One region of the Paenibacillus sp. FSL R5-0914 genome, then DNA from elsewhere that is predicted to be linked to it. Evidence: a T-box and tRNA genes for the amino acid it is inferred to sense, from the RefSeq annotation. Region 1 holds a T-box; the other holds one or more tRNA genes.

The links. The T-box of region 1 lies ahead of pheS (phenylalanine--tRNA ligase subunit alpha). A T-box ahead of a tRNA ligase gene usually reads a tRNA of that ligase, here a tRNA-Phe.
Region 2: it has a tRNA-Phe gene. The T-box ahead of pheS (phenylalanine--tRNA ligase subunit alpha) is inferred to sense a tRNA for this amino acid. The anticodon was not compared.

The regions. Positions count from the first base shown of each region.
Region 1 covers NZ_JBBORH010000003.1:935,692-940,094, reverse strand. The annotation lists gene pheT (phenylalanine--tRNA ligase subunit beta) at 1-969, opposite strand, end outside; gene pheS (phenylalanine--tRNA ligase subunit alpha) at 1,313-2,347, opposite strand; T-box leader at 2,408-2,694, opposite strand; gene MKX60_RS27420 (hypothetical protein) at 2,964-4,403, shown strand, end outside.
Region 2 covers NZ_JBBORH010000001.1:1,835,621-1,840,023, reverse strand. The annotation lists gene MKX60_RS08190 (BMP family ABC transporter substrate-binding protein) at 1-151, opposite strand, end outside; gene MKX60_RS08185 (AraC family transcriptional regulator) at 478-1,227, shown strand; tRNA gene MKX60_RS08180 (tRNA-Leu) at 1,361-1,439, opposite strand; tRNA gene MKX60_RS08175 (tRNA-Cys) at 1,454-1,527, opposite strand; tRNA gene MKX60_RS08170 (tRNA-Gly) at 1,540-1,614, opposite strand; tRNA gene MKX60_RS08165 (tRNA-Gln) at 1,621-1,695, opposite strand; tRNA gene MKX60_RS08160 (tRNA-His) at 1,717-1,789, opposite strand; tRNA gene MKX60_RS08155 (tRNA-His) at 1,830-1,905, opposite strand; tRNA gene MKX60_RS08150 (tRNA-Trp) at 1,942-2,015, opposite strand; tRNA gene MKX60_RS08145 (tRNA-Tyr) at 2,023-2,108, opposite strand; tRNA gene MKX60_RS08140 (tRNA-Thr) at 2,114-2,189, opposite strand; tRNA gene MKX60_RS08135 (tRNA-Phe) at 2,210-2,285, opposite strand; tRNA gene MKX60_RS08130 (tRNA-Asp) at 2,293-2,370, opposite strand; tRNA gene MKX60_RS08125 (tRNA-Met) at 2,397-2,473, opposite strand; tRNA gene MKX60_RS08120 (tRNA-Val) at 2,491-2,566, opposite strand; tRNA gene MKX60_RS08115 (tRNA-Glu) at 2,622-2,696, opposite strand; tRNA gene MKX60_RS08110 (tRNA-Ser) at 2,714-2,806, opposite strand; tRNA gene MKX60_RS08105 (tRNA-Asn) at 2,810-2,885, opposite strand; rRNA gene MKX60_RS08100 (23S ribosomal RNA) at 2,946-4,403, opposite strand, start outside.

The DNA.
Region 1 (4,403 bases):
CAGAGCTACAGCCTTAGCTCCATCAGCGATAACGAGCATATGTGGCTCAAGCTTCCGTTCTTGGCCATCAAGTGTAGTCAGGACTTCACCTTCGTGAGCAAGACGAACGCCGAGTTCTCCGCCTTCTATTTTATCTGCATCAAAAGCATGAAGCGGCTGTCCGTATTCGAGCATCACATAGTTAGTGATGTCAACGATGTTGTTAATTGGACGAATCCCTGCCGCCATCAGACGATTCTGAATCCACAGCGGGGATGCTGCAGGTTTAACACCTGAGATATAACGAACTGCGTAATGACTGCAATGTTCTTCATTCTCAATCTTAACGGAAATAGATTGAGCAGCTGCTCCGCTGATCTCAATCATTTCACTCGCAGGATCTGGTAATTTGATGTCACGTCCAAGAATCGCGCTCACTTCATAAGCAGCACCAATCATACTTAGACAGTCTGAACGGTTCGGAGTCAGATCGAATTCCAGAATTTCATCATCTAGACCCAGCAACTTTGAAATATCTTGACCGATCTCTGTACCTTCAGGAAGTACAAGAATTCCTTCTTGCTGCTCTTTAGGAAGCAATTTATCATTGAGTCCCAATTCTTTAGCCGAGCAGATCATCCCTTGTGATAATACCCCGCGCAGCTTCGCTTTTTTGATATCCAGCCCTGGCAGCTTAGCGCCAACAAGAGCTACAGGAACGGTTTGTCCCGCAGCTACATTCTTTGCGCCACAGACGATTTGCAGATCTTCACCTTGACCTGCATCCACGATACATACGTTCAGTTTATCCGCATCAGGATGCTTTTCTTTCGATTTCACATAGCCGGTTACGATGCCGGAAATCCCTTTATTGCGGCGCTCTACTCCGTCAATTTCAATGCCGGCAGCGGTAATCTTCTCCGCTAGCTTATCGGCGGTTACTCCTTCAATCGATGTATAATCAGCCAACCATCCGGTTGATACTTTCATGTCCGCTCACTTCCTTTATGTTTCAGATGTATTTATCTACTTGCCGTTCGATCTGCTTCCTGTGGGAGTAGTACAATTTAGGATTACTCGATCAAAGCTTCATAACCGTCCTATTTAGAGCAGTCACTACGAAAAATATTGGACTTCCGATCACTGTTATCCTCAGATTTCCTGATTAAAACCACTTCTCGCGGTAGAAATCCGAGGATAAAGGCGAACGCTGGCGCTTCTACAGTTCCAAAATTTCTCTCCGTTCCTTCTATTAATAGTCTTTTATTAAGCAAGATCAGTAACCCAATTGCTACTTACTCCTAACCCGTCAGCCAGCTCGCCCACCAAAAATCTAAACGCCCTTGAACTGCTTTACAAAACTCATATCGTTGTTATAGAAATGACGGATGTCATCGATGCCGTATTTAAGCATAGCAATCCGTTCAACACCCATACCAAATGCGAAGCCGCTATACTTAGCAGGATCATAGCCACCCATTTTCAGAACATTTGGATGCACCATGCCGGCGCCAAGGATTTCTAACCATCCGCTTTGCTTGCACAGTCTGCAGCCATCGCCGCCACATTTGAAGCAGCTTACGTCCACTTCAACGCTTGGCTCGGTGAATGGGAAGAAGCTCGGACGAAGACGAATGTCTGTATTCGGGCCGAACATTTCTTGTACGAATTGCTGCAAGGTGCCTTTCAGATCACTCATCCGAATGTTGCTTCCAATAACCAAACCTTCAATTTGATGGAACTGGAAGGAATGCGTTGCATCGTCATCATCGCGGCGGAATACTTTACCCGGGCAAATGATTTTAACTGGAACTTCACCGTTCATAGCCTGCATAGTACGAATCTGTACCGGAGACGTTTGAGTACGCATAAGCAGGTCATCCGTTAAATAAAAGGAATCCTGCATATCACGTGCCGGGTGATTTTTAGGCAGATTTAGGGCTTCAAAGTTATAATAATCGGTCTCCACTTCCGGGCCTTCAGCCACACGGTAACCCATACCAATGAAAATATCCTCAATTTCCTGAACCACTCTGCTAAGCGGGTGAACGCCCCCTTGCTGCATGCGGCGACCTGGCAATGTTACGTCTACTTTTTCAGCCTGTAGACGTTGCTGAGTCTCTTGCTGTTGAAAAGTCTCTTGCTTCGCTCCAATAATCTCCTCAATGGCACTACGCACCTGATTCGCTACTTGCCCGATAACCGGACGCTCCTCAGCACTAAGTCCTCCCATACCACGTAGAACTTCTGTAAGCTCGCCTTTTTTACCGAGATATTTCACTCTTAGGTCATTCAAAACCTGTGGATCCATAACCTCCTGCAACTTAGCCAGCGCTTCAACCTTCAATGCTTCCAACTTCTCTTTCATGGCCGTGTACAGCCCCCTTCAATCATTGTCTAGTTCAACAAAAAAAGGCCTTTCCTCCCGGTAAGGGACGAAAAGACCGTGGTACCACCCTTGTTAGACAAGCTGATCTGTTCCCCTTAAGAGCTTCATTCCCTCTTTTAGCTGGACAGATACCTATCTCACTTTATACAGAAATAACGGTCTGTGACCGGTTTCCCCTACGCTTCCTTACAAGGCAATCTTAAGGAATTCAAGGAACTGCTCCGGAGTGAACTTCGACAGCTCTGTATCCTAGAAACGCTCTCAATCACCGGCGTCTCCTCCCTGTAAGTCAGGCACTGTGTACTCTTCTCCATCACTGCATTTCACAATTCAATCTAATTGTCAGGTATCTCTTTTATGCAAGAGATATGTCTGTTTATTATATGCAAGATCTGTCGTTTTGACAAGTTCAAGCATAATTAGGGCAATTTTTATCTGGCTTTAAGCTGGCTTTAAGGTTCAGAGCCATTTTGGGGACTTTTTTTCAGCTAACGTTCAGCGGAGCTTGATAATTTCCATTATTAAGAAGGCATGGTTGTACTCAATCATAAATCACCTTCAAAATACAAGGACTTTCATACCGGGAGGGAATTACATGCATGCACGAAGAACAAAAGTAGCTGTGATCATACTTAGCGCAGCAGTTCTGAGTCAAGCTTCAGCGTATGGAGCATACGCGGCATCAACTACTACTTCATCCACCAAAACAGCAACTGCCACCACTGTATCCACTCTGGATAAACTCGGCTCGATAGCTTTAAAGAGTAACTTTAGTGTGAAGCTGACCGATGTTGGCTTTTTGACTCAGGATGGCGGCAATATTCTTACATACACCCTCAGCTATAACAATGGGAGCGGAAACAGCATCAATCTTGTGGACTATTTCTCTAAAGTAACTACTGCAGGAGGAACCGTTATCCAAGGAAGCCCAGTAACCAGCAGTGCAACCATCAAATCTATCCCCTCCAAAAGCAGTCAATCCGTAACCTATTACGCAAACGTCGGTAAATCCACATCTTTAAATGGAGTGAAGATTTCAGTATTCGGTTGGGATTTCAGCAGTACTGATTATCAAAAAAAGCTGGGGACCTTCACCTTGCCTGTGGCTTTTTCACAAGCGGTCGCTAGAGGCCAAAGTAAAAAGATAACCTTGAATAATCAGCCCGTAACAACCAAAACAGAAAGTCTGCAAATTTACAAATATAACGGTAAGGTATACGCCAAAGTAGGTGTGAGCTTAACCAATCAAGGAACCAAAGTGCTAAGTGATCCTGGACTTAAGGGATACCTCGCATCTGCAGGAGGATCTGTATTTGAATTAACGCTTGATGATACGAGCAGTAACTACAAAGTACAGCCACAGGAAAAAAAGACGATCTACTACATGACGGAAATTCCCTCTTATATGAAGACAGACAATATGATTCTGCAGTTTGCTGGAGAAGATACCTCATTAAAAATTGCTTTGCCCATCGTCACCTATAACCTTCCCGCTGCTACCACACCAGATCTTGTCGTAGCTAGCAATGTCATCAAGAAGCTTACGATCAACAATAATACTGTCGAGACGCAGTTAAAAAGCGCCAATGTCTATGCCGACAACGGCACCGCGAAGTGGACGCTGCAATTTCGAGTAAAAAATAGCGGCAACAAGGCGATTACTTTGCCTGCTTATGAGTTTACCGTTAAAGCCGCTGAAGGATATAGCTTTCCGTTGGACACGAAGGCTTTCGCAAACCTTACACTCAAACCCCTTGAAGAAAAAATAATTGAGCTCAGTGCAGAAGTTCCGCTAACGATAGCTCAAGGAACGCTACAGCTGCAAATGACTGAACCCGCTGTAGAGGGTAAGATCATTTTTCCTACAGCCTATTATCAGATTCCTTACACACTCCAAACTAACAATTGGCAGGATACAGAATACGCGGTGGAGAACAGTTACGGCACATTTGCTGTCAAGCTTGAGAACATCCAGCGGCTACCTTGGGCAGACAAAGATCAGCTTGTAGCTAAAATCAATATTCGCAACACGAAA
Region 2 (4,403 bases), on a different contig from region 1:
CTTTGAGTTTATCCCCTGAACCTGTTTCTCCACCTTCAGCTGCGTTAGATCCTGCATTCGCGGAAGATCCATTACTCGACGTATTATTTCCACAGGCTGTGACCATTACCATTACTACTAGTAACAACAAAGAAAGAACTTTCTTATTCATTTTTCTATTCCCCCTATTTATAGTTGGTTAGTAATTTGAGAGATTCTCCTTCTTAGTCCGTTGTATATTTCACGATTTAGATGGAAACTCTCATTTTTCATGTAACATTGTCAAAAATTTAATGATTTTAACGAATACACTCAAAAAAAGAGAGAAAATTATAATTTTTACGAATAATCCGACTAATTTCCGAACGAGATGGCCAGTCAGGTTGCTAATCTTCGGATTTCTTGATACGATCATATCAAATATTAATGAAAATAATTATATGATTTCGGTCATAATTTTGTGCGATTCGGCTAAAACATAATTATTGGAGGCTCATCATGGATCGTGTTCTATATATTGTAAATGCAGCACATGAGGTTAATACCTATATTCCACCACACCAGCATGAATGTTATGAACTAGTCTATTATTTAAACGGATTAGGAACTACCAATGTAGGTTCGCGAAGTTATCATTTTCGTTCTTCTTCATTCGCGCTGATACCACCCAATCATAAACATGACGAGAATCATCGCGAGGATGCTACTATACTATTTGTAGGCTTCCATTCAAATCACCCAAATATGGAGAATTTGCAAGGCGTATATGAAGATGATAAAGACCATACTGTTCTACAGATCTTGCTTCGAATGAAAGCAGAGTTTACGCGCAAACAAGATGGATTCTCTGAACTATTGAACCTTCAAATGAGCGAAATCACTGTTCATCTGATACGGCTTCTTAGCGCCTCTGGGTTTCAATCACCAACGGAAGACAGAGTCCAATATGTTCTAAACTATATGAATGAGCATTACCGCCATAAGCTATCGGTCGCAACACTTTCAGAGATGTCTGGATACAGCTATGATCGTTTCCGCCATTTATTTAAAGAGCGATTCGGTTCTTCACCTCTGCGCTATCTACTATTGAAACGTCTGGATTATGCAAAGTCTCTCTTGCAACATACCCAAATGCATATCTCTGAAGTATCAGCTGCTGCTGGGTTTGTGAATGACGCCCAATTCTGCAATATGTTTAAACGTGAAATTGGTCTCACCCCACGAGCATTCCGACTAAGCAGTCAATAAAACAACATTCCACACAAAAAGGCCGTTGATTAGAGACGCCTCTAATTCAACGGCTTAAGAATAAAAGCTCAAAGACAAAGAAAAAAGGTTTGTAAAGTTGCTTGTATAAGCAACTTTACAAACCTTTTTGATATACCGGCGAGAGGACTCGAACCTCCACGGTTTCCCTCTCGATTTTGAGTCGAGCGCGTCTGCCATTCCGCCACGCCGGCACATATGAACTTAATGGAGGCGCCACCCAGATTTGAACTGGGGATAAAGCTTTTGCAGAGCTTTGCCTTACCACTTGGCTATGGCGCCATATGAAAACTTTGGAGCGGACGACGGGAATCGAACCCGCGACCCTCGCCTTGGCAAGGCGATGCTCTACCGCTGAGCCACGTCCGCATAAAATGGCTGGGGATATAGGATTTGAACCTATGCGTGACGGAGTCAAAGTCCGTTGCCTTACCGCTTGGCTAATCCCCAATAACATTTTAAAATAAAAGGGGCGACTGATGGGTCTCGAACCCACGAATGCCGGAACCACAATCCGGTGCGTTAACCACTTCGCCACAATCGCCATATTAAACTAATATTGTTGCTGTTCTTCTTAAAGTAAATGGGGCGACCGATGGGACTTGAACCCACGAATGCCGGATCCACAAACCGGTGCGTTAACCCCTTCGCCACGACCGCCATATTAAACTTTAGAGAAAGACTTTAGATAAAGATTGGCAGGGGCAGCAGGAATTGAACCCACACCAACGGTTTTGGAGACCGTTGTTCTACCTTTAAACTATGCCCCTAAAAAAATGGTGGGGGATGATGGATTCGAACCACCGAACACGTACGTGAGCAGATTTACAGTCTGATGCGTTTGGCCACTTCGCTAATCCCCCAAAGATGGTGCCGGCGAGAGGACTTGAACCCCCAACCTACTGATTACAAGTCAGTTGCTCTACCAATTGAGCTACACCGGCATATTAAGTTGTATACTATATGGTGGCTCGAGACGGATTCGAACCGCCGACACGAGGATTTTCAGTCCTCTGCTCTACCGACTGAGCTATCGAGCCAAGAAAATGGCGGAACCGACGAGATTCGAACTCGCGATCTCCTGCGTGACAGGCAGGCATGTTAGGCCAACTACACCACGGTTCCAAAAGATATAATTACTTGATGAAAATTGGTTGCGGGGGCAGGATTTGAACCTGCGGCCTTCGGGTTATGAGCCCGACGAGCTACCGGGCTGCTCCACCCCGCGTCGTTCTTAAATGAATATGGTGGAGGCTGAGGGGATCGAACCCCCGACCCTCTGCTTGTAAGGCAGATGCTCTCCCAGCTGAGCTAAGCCTCCGTAAACAACAATTGTTATTGTACCAAAGTCCACTATGTAAAATCAAGTGAAAATTTGGTGACCCGTATGGGATTCGAACCCATGTTACCTCCGTGAAAGGGAGGTGTCTTAACCCCTTGACCAACGGGCCATACTAAGTAAAATTTGTGGCGGAGAGAGAGGGATTCGAACCCTCGAGACGCTTGTGGCGCCTACACGATTTCCAATCGTGCTCCTTCGGCCAAACTCGGACACCTCTCCATATGGCTCCCCGAACAGGACTCGAACCTGTGACAACTCGATTAACAGTCGAGTGCTCTACCAACTGAGCTATCAGGGAATATTCATACCAGGCTTGATGCCTGAAAACTGAATCCGAATTGAATTTGCGTTTTAAGTATAGGATAAGCCCTCGACCGATTAGTATTGGTCAGCTCCATGCATTACTGCACTTCCACCTCCAACCTATCTACCTCGTCGTCTTCAAGGGGTCTTACTAATTGGGAAATCTCATCTTGAGGGGGGCTTCACGCTTAGATGCTTTCAGCGCTTATCCCGTCCGTACGTAGCTACCCAGCCATGCTTCTGGCGAAACAACTGGTGCACCAGCGGTACGTCCATCCCGGTCCTCTCGTACTAAGGACAGCTCCTCTCAAATTTCCTGCGCCCACGACAGATAGGGACCGAACTGTCTCACGACGTTCTGAACCCAGCTCGCGTACCGCTTTAATGGGCGAACAGCCCAACCCTTGGGACCTACTTCAGCCCCAGGATGCGATGAGCCGACATCGAGGTGCCAAACCTCCCCGTCGATGTGGACTCTTGGGGGAGATAAGCCTGTTATCCCCAGGGTAGCTTTTATCCGTTGAGCGATGGCCCTTCCATGCGGTACCACCGGATCACTAAGTCCGACTTTCGTCCCTGCTCGACTTGTAGGTCTCGCAGTCAAGCTCCCTTATGCCTTTGCACTCTTCGAATGATTTCCAACCATTCTGAGGGAACCTTGGAACGCCTCCGTTACTCTTTAGGAGGCGACCGCCCCAGTCAAACTGCCCGCCTGACACGGTCCCCGTACCCGATTAGGGTACTAGGTTAGAACCTAGATACGATCAGGGTGGTATCCCAACGGCGCCTCCACCGAAGCTTGCGCTCCGATTTCTACGGCTCCCACCTATCCTGTACAGATCGTACCCAAATTCAATATCAAGCTGCAGTAAAGCTCCATGGGGTCTTTCCGTCTTGTCGCGGGTAACCTGCATCTTCACAGGTATTAAAATTTCACCGGATCTCTCGTTGAGACAGCGCCCAAGTCGTTACGCCATTCGTGCGGGTCAGAATTTACCTGACAAGGAATTTCGCTACCTTAGGACCGTTATAGTTACGGCCGCCGTTTACTGGGGCTTCGGTTCATAGCTTCGGGTTACCCCTAACCACTCCCCTTAACCTTCCAGCACCGGGCAGGCGTCAGCCCGTATACTTCGCCTTGCGGCTTCGCACAGACCTGTGTTTTTGCTAAACAGTCGCTTGGGCCTTTTCACTGCGGCCCCCTCGTGCTATTCACACTACCGGGGCACCCCTTCTCCCGAAGTTACGGGGTCATTTTGCCGAGTTCCTTAACGAGAGTTCTTCCGCGCGCCTTAGAATTCTCTTCTCGCCTACCTGTGTCGGTTTGCGGTACGGGCACCTTCTCCTGGCTAGAGGCTTTTCTTGGCAGTGTGAGATCATGACCTTCGCTACTGTAATTTTCGCTCCCCATCACAGCCCAGCCTTAACGATGTGCGGATTTGCCTACACATCAGCCTCACTGCTTAGACGGACATATCCATCAGTCCGCGTCACTACCCTCCTGCGTCACCCC